Linked DNA regions of Variovorax paradoxus B4. The protein of the gene in region 3 interacts with the protein of the main gene of each other region in a pairwise test. Links are inferred from orthologs where the notes say so. Each region holds a gene or a part of one and is shown on either strand. Other genes may lie near its edges. The genes, in order: tsaE, VAPA_RS14550 and rlmB.

Region 1 (3,137 bases), 1.2 Mb from region 3 along the record:
CGCGCGCCGATGCCGCGGATCTCGCCGAGCATGGCGCCGCCGAGCTTGAGGCTGTCGTTGATCTGCGCCGTGGTGCTCATGTCGAGCAGCGCGCGCTGCACCTGCACTTCGTGGTTGCCCACGTTCACGCCGCCGACCTTGTCGGCTTCGTTTTCCTTGTTGGCGAGCCAGCGCGCGGCGCTGCTCGATGCACCGCTCTGGCTCAGCGCAAAAACACTCGCGCCGCGCGCGGCGGGCGTGGTGAACGCATCGGCATGGATGCTCACGAAGAGGTCGGCCTGCACGCGCCGCGCCTTTTGCACGCGCACACCCAGCGGCACGAAAAAATCGGCGTCACGCGTGAGAAACGCGCGCATCGGATTGCCGTTGACGCTGCTGGCGTTGATGCGGTCGCGCAGGCGGTGCGCGATCTGCAGCACGATGTCTTTCTCGCGCGTGCCGTTGGGGCCGATGGCGCCCGGGTCTTCGCCGCCATGGCCGGGATCGAGCGCCACGATGATGATGCGGTCGGTGCGGCTCGTGGTGGCGCCGCCACGCGTGGATGCGACAGGCGCGGCGGGCGCAACAGGCGCAGCAGGCGTAGCAGGAGCAATGGGCGGTGGAGGCGCGACAGGGCCGGGCCGCGTCGACTGCTGCGCCATCAGCTCGCCCAGCGGATCGGGTGCGGGCGCGGCCGCAGCGGCCGGCGGCCGGGCGGGAGGCGCGATGCTGCCGGGGGCGGGGCGCGGCGCGGGCACGTTGGGCGAAGGCCGCACGAGGATCGGCGGCCCTCCGTCGGGCGCAAGGCCCGAAGAGGGCGCGGCGGGCGGCGGCACCGAGGGCGCGCTGGCCACGGCGGTGTCGTTGCCGCCACCGCTGCTGCGCGGCGCCTCGCGCAGGCGCTCGGTGATCAGCGCCTCCATCGGATCGATGGCTTTTTCGGGGTAGAGGTCGAGCACCAGCCGGTGCTTGTACGCGGCGATCGGCGCGAGCGAGAAGACCTGCGGCACCACGGCCTGCTTGAGGTCGAACACGATGCGCACCACCTTCGGTGCGTTCTGGCCGACGCGCAGGCCGTTGATATACGGGTCGCCGGGCTTGATCTTGCCGACCAGTTCGCGCAGTTCGGGGTTGAGATCGATGCCTTCGATGTCCACTGCCAGCCGCGGCGGACTGCCGACGACCAGCTGCTGCGAATGGAGCCGTGCATCGGATTCGATGGTCACGCGCGTGTAGTCGGCCGCAGGCCACACGCGCACCGCGAGGATGGTGGCGCCGCGCGCGATCTGGTGCACGCCGAGCATCAGCGCGACGCTGCCGCCCTGCAGCAGCACGCGCCGCTTGAGGCCGCTGGCCTTCATGCGCCGACGTGCGCCAGCAGGTCGCTGCCGCGGGGAGTGTTCGCCAGGAGGGTCACGCTGCGTGTGTCGTCTGTCATTGCTTCTATTTTAATAGCGAGGTCGGCAATTGGTGTGCGGCCGGCAGCGTTTTCTGGCCACTCCGCGAGCTTGAGGCCCGGTCCCGCGAAAATGTCACGGAAGCCGGCGTCGTCCCACTCGCGCGGATCGTTGAAGCGGTAGAAGTCGAAATGAAAGATGGCAAGGCCGTCGGGCGCTTCGTGGGGCTCGACCACCGCATAGGTCGGGCTCTTGATGCGGCCCTCGATGCCGAGCGCGCGCAGCAGGTGGCGCACGAAGGTGGTCTTGCCGGCGCCGAGGTCGCCGTGCAGCGCGATGAAGGCATTGCGCAGCGCGGGCGAGGCCGCCAGCGCGCGCGCGAAGGCGTCGGTGTCTTCTTCGCTGCGCCAGCGCAGCATGCGGCCGGCGTTCTTCGGCGTTTCTACAATCGGCAAGTGATCGTCAGCCATCCACTCGTTGCTCGTATTCAGGCATTGGCCCGGGAACTCGGATTCTCCCAAATCGGAATCGCGGGCGTCGATTTATCGAGCGCCGAGGAAGGTCTGATGCAATGGCTGGCCCATGGGTTCCATGGCGAGATGAAATACATGGCAACGCATGGCACGCGCCGCGCCAGGCCGGCCGAACTGGTGCCGGGCACGGTGAGCGTCATCACGGCACGCATGGACTACCTGCCGCGCGACACGCCGCTCGACGATTGGCAGGCCGTGGAATTCGATCGCCTCGCGCGGCCCGGCGAAGCCATCGTCTCGGTCTATGCGCGCGGCCGCGATTATCACAGGGTGCTGCGTGCGCGGCTGGCCAGGCTGGCCGAGCGCATTGCCGAGGAGGTGGGGCCATTCGGGCATCGCGCCTTCACCGATTCGGCCCCGGTGCTCGAAGCCGAGCTCGCATCCCGCAGCGGCCAGGGCTGGCGCGGCAAGCACACGCTGGTGCTGGACCGCAGCGCGGGCTCGATGTTCTTCCTGGGCGAGATCTACGTCGACATGGCATTGCCCGAAAGCGAGCCGGTCACCGCGCACTGCGGCAGCTGCAGCGCCTGCATCGACGTCTGCCCGACAAAGGCCATCGTCGCGCCGTACCGGCTCGATGCGCGGCGCTGCATTTCGTACCTGACCATCGAGCACGGCGGACCGATTCCGCTGGAGCTTCGGCCCCTGATGGGCAACCGCATCTACGGCTGCGACGACTGCCAGCTGATCTGCCCCTGGAACAAGTTCGCGAAGAAGAGCGCGCTGCCCGACTTCGATGCGCGCGAAGGGCTCACCGGCCAGGCGCTGGCTTCGCTCTTTGCCTGGAGCGAGGAAGATTTTCTGCGCTTCACCCAAGGCAGCCCCATCCGGCGCATCGGGCATGAACGCTGGCTGCGCAACATCGCCGTGGCACTGGGAAACGCGCTGCGCGCGGGCGAGAGCGGCGCCGCGGAGGCCCTGGCCACGCGGGCCTCGGACCCCAGCGAACTGGTGCGCGAGCACGTGGCGTGGGCGCTGGCGCAGCGCCCCGAACGCTGAACGAACCCTAGCGCGGCAGGGCCAGCGCAAACGGCAGGCTCGCCATTCCCAGCAGCGTGGACAGGGTCACGAGACCTGCCACGTACGGTCCGTTGTAGCCCATGCGCGCCGCCAGCACATAGGCGCTCGAGGCCGTGGGCACGGCGGAGAACGCCATCAGCACGGAAGCCTGTGTCGCGTCCAGCCGCAGTGCAAGAGAGAGGCCCCACGCCACCAGCGGCAGGAACAG
Region 2 (3,064 bases), 570 kb from region 3 along the record:
GACACCGAGCATGAGCGTGGAAAACAACAAGGGCCGCATCGCGATCGTCACGGGCGCCGGTAGCGGCATCGGCCGCGCCGCGGCACTGGCGCTGCTGGCCGATGGCTGGAGCGTGACCCTGGCGGGGCGCCGCCTCGAACCGCTGGAGCAGGTGGCGGAAGAGTCCGGCGCCGGCGCGCGCGCCTTCGCAGTGCCCACCGACGTGGCCAATGCGGAATCGGTGCAGGCGCTGTTCGCCGCTGCGGTGGAGCGCTTCGGCCGCGTCGACCTGCTGTTCAACAACGCCGGCGTGGGCAACCCCCCGGGTCCATTCGAAGACTGGACGCCCGAGCAGTGGCGCGGCGTGGTCGACATCAACCTGAGCGGCATGTTCTTCTGCATCCAGCAGGCGTTCCGCACGATGAAGGCGCAGACGCCGCGGGGCGGCCGCATCATCAACAACGGTTCCATCTCGGCCACCGCCCCTCGGCCCAATTCCGCGGCGTACACCGCGACCAAGCACGCAGTCGAGGGCCTGACCAAGACCGCTTCGCTCGATGGGCGCAAGTACGACATCGCGGTCGGCCAGATCGACGTGGGCAACGCCATGACGGAACTGGCCGCACGCATGGCCAAGGGCGTGCCGCAAGCCAACGGCGAACTCGCGATCGAGCCGCTGATGGACGTGAAGATCGTGGGCCAGTCGGTGCTCTACATGGCGAACCTGCCGCTGGAGGCCAACGTGCTGTTCCATACCGTCATGGCGACGAAGATGCCCTTCGTCGGGCGCGGCTAGGATCTCGTCAGCAGGGCACCTGGCGCGCCAGCGCGCCGGCCGTCAGCGGGGGTGCACCGGCCGGCCAGGTGTCGGCGATGTGGCCGTGGCGCCAGACGGCTTCCCGGGCTGCTTCGAATGCCGGCCGCTGCGTCGCCAGTGCGGCGCCGATCATTCCCGCCAGCACATCGCCCGTGCCGGCGGTTGCGAGCCTGGCGTTGCCGGTCAGGTTGAGTACCGGTGGCGTGCTGCCGTCACCGGCGATCACTGTTCCCGAGCCCTTGAGCACGGCGACCACGCCGTAGCGCGACGCGAGCTGGCGGGCTGCTGCCAGCCTGTCGGCCTGAACGTCGGCGGCCGTGCAATTCAGCAGGCGTGCGGCTTCGAGCGGGTGCGGGGTGATCACCGTCGGCCTTCCGCGGCGGGCGCGCGATGCCAGCTGGGCCTGCAGCGCGCCGTCGTTCGCGATGGCGTTCAACGCGTCGGCGTCGAGCACCAGCGCTGCCGCCGTCGCCAGCACACGGGGTAGCACCGCACGGATGTCCGCGCCGCCACCGCATCCGCAGACCGCCGTCATGCCTGAGAGATCGAGCGCCTTGGCGTCTCGCAGCATCAGTTCGGGTTGCGCCAGGTCGACCGCGGCCGCGTCCGGGTCGAGCAGTCCGACGAACACGCGTCCGGCGCCCGCATGCAGCGCGGCAGATCCGGCCAGCAGCGCGGCGCCCGCCATGCCGGGTGCGCCGCCGATCACCGCGACATCGCCATAGTTGCCCTTGTGCGAGGCATGGCTGCGCGGCGCGTCCGCCGGTGCACCCGCCAGGCGCGCGGCCGGCGACTCGGCGGTGCCGCTGCAACCCAGGTCGTCGAACCAGACCGTGCCCGCCGCGTCGCGGCCTTTCGCCGTGAACAGGCCGGGCTTGAGGGTCAGGAAGGTCAGACAGAAGCGGGGCGAAAGAGCACCCGGATGAGGCGTGGCGCTTGAAGCGCCGGTGTCGGCATTCAGCCCCGAAGGCACGTCGACGCTGAGTACTGGCGAGGCCATCGCATGCATCTGCCGCAGCCAATCGGCCATGGCATTCGCGAGTGGCCGGGTGGCCCCGATGCCGAGCAGTGCGTCGATCGCCAGGTCCCAGGTGGCCGGCGGCTCCGGCGCGAAGATCACGCCGGCATCCCGGGCCCGTTGCAGCGACGCCCTGGCATCCGGCGGCAGCCGGTCTTCATCGCCCGCGAACGTGACGATCGGCAGGAAGCCGCGGTGCTGCAACTGCGCGGCAGCCTCGAAGCCATCGCCGCCGTTGTTGCCCGGTCCGCAGGCAATCCATATCGTTCGCGCATGCGGCGCAACCGCCATCGCCAGCCGCGCCACGGCCAGACCTGCCCGCTGCATCAGGGTGTGATGGGGCAGGGCGGCTGCCGCTGCCTGTTCGATGCGACGCGTTGCCGCGATATCGAACAGGTCGGCGACGGTGGCGGACGTGATGCATTGCATGGGTCGATTCTGCCCCGCCTGGCGCGTACGCAGCCGCTGCGGCCGGGTGTGCCTTGCTTATTGAGCGAGCCGCTCGATGCCCAGGCCTTCGAGGTCGACGCCCGCATCGCGGCCGCCGACCAGGTCGGCCACCACGCGTGCGCTGCCGCATGACAGCGCCCATCCGCTCGAACCGTGGCCCAGATTGAGCCAGACGCCCGGCACGCCGCTGGCGCCGAGCACCGGTGGGCCGTCGGGCAGCATCGGACGCGCGCCCTTCCACTGCTGCACGCCCGACTGCAGTGTTGCAGCGCCCGGAAACCAGTCGTGCAGCACTTTGTAGAGCGTTTGCACCGCGGAGGGATTCATGGTGTCCAGAGAGCCGCCGATCTCCGCACTGCCGGCCACGCGCACGCGCTGGCCCAGGCGCGAGATCGCGACCTTGTAGCGCTCGTCCATCACGGCGCTGCGCGGCGCGTTGAGCGATTCGCGGATCGGCGCGCTGATCGAGTGGCCGTACACCGGTGCCAGCGGAATCCGCAGGCCGAGCGGCCGCAGCAGCGAGGCCGAGGCAAGACCGGCGCACACCACCACGGCATCGAAGCGCAGCGGAGGCGAGCCGCTCGCGAGCGAAATGGAGGTGGGCTGCGCGCGGCTCAGCGGCGCAATGTCGCAATTGAAATGGAACTGGGCGCCGAGCGCCTCGGCTTCCCACTTGAGAAGCAGCGCGAACTGGCGGCAGTTGGCTACTTCGTCCTCGGGCAGGTGGATCGCACCCGCGAGCGCCGTGTCGGTGTTGAGCGCGGGCTCGATGCGGCGGGCCTCGTCGGCGTCCACTTCCC
Region 3 (2,926 bases):
ACATACACCGAGTGCTCCACCGTGTACTTGTAGGCCGGGAAGGCGCGAAACGTGCCGTAGCTCGCAAAACCCAGCAGCTTGCCGCTCTCGTCTTCCGCGCCGATCACGGGAAAGCCGTTGGCGCGCTTGGTGGCGAACCACGCCACCATGCTCTCGGGCGTGCGCGGCCTGTAGTCGTACAGGGCCGTCGAATTGGCAATGGCCTCGTTGAGGATGGCAAGGATGGCGCCCGCGTGGGCTTCCTCGGTACAGGGGACCAGGCGCATGGTCGTTCCTTTCAGTCTGTCCAATATAGGAGAATAATAATCTCATATGAGAAACAATTCATCTCCGCCCGCCGAGCCCTCCGCCATCGACTCGCTCATTGCCCGCCGGCTCCTCGCGCTGCGCCAGGCCAAGGCGCTGAGCCTGGCCGAGCTGGCCGAGCTCTCCGGGGTCAGCAAGGCCATGATCTCGAAGGTGGAGCGCGCGGAGAGCAGCCCGACGGCCGTGCTGCTGGGCCGGCTGGCCGCCGGCCTGGGTGTGCCGCTCGCGCAGTTGCTGACGGAGGACAAGGGCTCGCCGCGCCGGCTGCGCACCCGGGCCGAACAGGAAGTCTGGCGCGATCCCGAGGCGGGCTACCTGCGGCGGCAGGTTGTCGAGCGCGGTACGGGCAGCGGCGTCGAAATGGTCGAGATCGAACTGCCGCGCTCGGCGCAGGTCGGCTACCCCCGGTGGAGCGGCAAGCCGTACCGGCAGTGCCTGTGGATGCTCGAAGGCGCGCTGCGGGTGGACTACGGCGACGAGCGTTTCGAGCTGGCGCCCGGCGATTGCCTGGATTTCGGCGTCGACCGCCCGCTTGTCTTCAAGACGCTCGGACGCACGGGATGCCGTTACCTGCTGGTCGCGTCCCCGGCATAAAGGCACAGGAGTAGTAGGCAAGTTCCCACAGCGACTGGAGACGACGGCCTGTGCCGCCGAGGGGGCCGGCCGGGATACTCCAAGGCATCCAAAGCTTCCGGGGGAACAAGCATGTCCTTTGCGCTCTACATGATCGGTTTTCTGATCTTCCTCGCCGGCGTCGCCTGGGGCGCCTCGGTGGCCGGCGTGCCGACGCTCTACATCGGGATCGGTGCGCTGATCATCCTGGGCATCGGCATCTTCAGCGCCGTGGCTCGCACGCGCAGCAAAGACCCCTCCTGATTCGAGAGCCGCGCTCCGGTCCAGGGGCCGGTGGCCCTGCGTCAGGCGCTGCGCTGCCGCAGGGCCTCGTAGAGGCACACGCCGCTGGCCACGGAAACGTTCAGGCTCTCGACCGCGCCTGCCATGGGAATGCTCACGAGTTCGTCGCAGGTCTTGCGGGTGAGCTGGCGCATGCCCTCGCCCTCGGCGCCGAGCACCAGCGCCAATGGCCGCTTGAAGTCGCTCTGGTAGAGGGTGCCGGGCGCATCGTCGCTCGTGCCGACGCACCAGATGCTGCGTTCCTTGAGTTCGTTCAGCGTGCGCGCCAGGTTGGTCACCATGAAGTACGGCACCGTCTCGGCGGCGCCGCTCGCCACCTTGGCCACGGTGGCGTTGATGCCGGCCGCGTGGTCCTTGGGGGCGATCACCGCATGCGCCCCGGCGCCATCGGCCACGCGCAGGCAGGCGCCCAGGTTGTGCGGATCGGTCACGCCGTCGAGCACCAGCAGCAGCGGCACGGTGCCGGCCTCCTCGAGGCCTTCGAGCAGTTCGTCGAGCGAACGCACCTGCGCGATGGGTTCGACCCGCGCCACCACGCCCTGGTGGCCATGGCTGCCGCTGAGCTTGGCGAGCCGCAGCCCGTCGGCCTCGACCAGCCGCACGCCGGCTTCCTGCGCGCGTGCGATGAACTGTTTCATGCGCGCATCGCGCCGGCTGGTGTCGAACATCACTTCGAGCACCGATTTCGGCGCGGTCTTGATGCGCACGCCCACGGCATGGAAGCCGAAGATCACTTTGGGGGAAGACATCCCCCGATTATCGAGGCCTGCGTGCCCCGTCCTTCAGGCAATCGGCAATCCGCTGTGCGCGCGGGTGCGTTCGTCGTGCAGTTCCTGCACGGCCAGCGCATTCGGATGCACCCGCGCGCTGTTGCCGACGCTTTCCAGGTACTGGCAGGCGGCATGGCCCGCGGCGGCCTTTTCATAGCGCGCCACCCAGGCATCGCGCAGCGGCAGCTTCTCGGGCGACACGGGCCACACGCCTGGCCGCGGCCGCAGGTGCTCTCCGATGCCGATGCGCCAGGGCTTGGCGCTCAGGCGGGCGCGAAAGCAGTTCTGGTTGCGGCACATGCGCGCATAGACCTGGTCGACGCCCAGCGCGTGGAAGCAGTCGGCCACCGCCATGTCGGCCGGGCTGAAGACGTCATGCATCGCCAGCACCCGGAAGCCGGCCGGCGTGCGGTAGATGCGCAGGTGCCAGTCGGGGTGCTGGTGGACGAAGCGCCCGATGCGCTCGGCCGCGCGCTTCTCGGGCACGGGGTTGCCGCTGGCCTCGCCGCGCTTCCTGGCCAGGCCGATCCGGTAGGCGACGGCAAAGACCACGATGGCCGCGATCAGCCCGCCCAGCCAGGTCTTGGCAGTCCAGCCGCCGACGATGCCCGCGATCAGCGCGGGCGCCAGCGCAAAGCCGAACACGCTGCCGCGCAGGGGTTCGTCGAAGTCGATGTCGACGAACAGCACGTCGGGCGTGTTGAGGCAGCGCGCGCCATAGCTGTTGCGGGTGATGACGGTGTCGCCCTGCCGCTCGACGATTTCCTCGCGGATGGGCACGCCTTCGGCCCCGTTGTAGGCCAGCTTGCGCTCGCGGCGGTTGAGCTGTTCGCCCGCGGCGATGCGCTCGAACGCCTCCCGCGTGCGCTGGTCGGCATGCGCCTGCGCGGCGATCGGGCTCTCGTCGGACCAGCCGTAGCGCCGCACCGTGATCT

The links.
Region 1: the proteins of rlmB (region 3) and tsaE interact in binary tests that used the Escherichia coli proteins (3 or more experiments, as listed by UniProt). The link is inferred for Variovorax paradoxus B4 from one-to-one orthologs.
Region 2: the proteins of rlmB (region 3) and VAPA_RS14550 interact in binary tests that used the Escherichia coli proteins (3 or more experiments, as listed by UniProt). The link is inferred for Variovorax paradoxus B4 from one-to-one orthologs.

Annotation. Positions count from the first base shown.
Region 1 is NC_022247.1:3,766,781-3,769,917, reverse strand. What follows is about bases 92-3,077. They hold tsaE (tRNA (adenosine(37)-N6)-threonylcarbamoyltransferase complex ATPase subunit type 1 TsaE), read right to left. Parts: upstream 1,847-3,077; coding sequence 1,337-1,846; downstream 92-1,336. Other genes in these bases: VAPA_RS17590 (AEC family transporter), read right to left, coding at 2,916-3,077; queG (tRNA epoxyqueuosine(34) reductase QueG), read left to right, coding at 1,832-2,908; VAPA_RS17605 (N-acetylmuramoyl-L-alanine amidase), read right to left, coding at 92-1,340. Also shown: more of VAPA_RS17605, read right to left, coding at 1-91; more of VAPA_RS17590, read right to left, coding at 3,078-3,137. UniProt on the Escherichia coli protein: Required for the formation of a threonylcarbamoyl group on adenosine at position 37 (t(6)A37) in tRNAs that read codons beginning with adenine.
Region 2 is NC_022247.1:3,119,387-3,122,450, reverse strand. What follows is about bases 14-2,926. They hold VAPA_RS14550 (NAD(P)H-hydrate dehydratase), read right to left. Parts: upstream 2,244-2,926; coding sequence 783-2,243; downstream 14-782. Other genes in these bases: VAPA_RS14545 (D-amino acid dehydrogenase), read right to left, coding at 2,301-2,926; VAPA_RS14555 (SDR family oxidoreductase), read left to right, coding at 14-775. Outside these bases: more of VAPA_RS14555, read left to right, coding at 11-13; more of VAPA_RS14545, read right to left, coding at 2,927-3,064. UniProt on the Escherichia coli protein: Bifunctional enzyme that catalyzes the epimerization of the S- and R-forms of NAD(P)HX and the dehydration of the S-form of NAD(P)HX at the expense of ADP, which is converted to AMP.
Region 3 is NC_022247.1:2,546,899-2,549,824, reverse strand. Bases 98-2,872 are described here. They hold rlmB (23S rRNA (guanosine(2251)-2'-O)-methyltransferase RlmB), read right to left. Parts: upstream 1,971-2,872; coding sequence 1,224-1,970; downstream 98-1,223. Other genes in these bases: VAPA_RS11755 (hypothetical protein), read right to left, coding at 2,004-2,872; VAPA_RS34855 (hypothetical protein), read left to right, coding at 1,012-1,182; VAPA_RS11770 (helix-turn-helix domain-containing protein), read left to right, coding at 313-900; VAPA_RS11775 (GNAT family N-acetyltransferase), read right to left, coding at 98-266. Also shown: more of VAPA_RS11775, read right to left, coding at 1-97; more of VAPA_RS11755, read right to left, coding at 2,873-2,926. UniProt on the Escherichia coli protein: Specifically methylates the ribose of guanosine 2251 in 23S rRNA.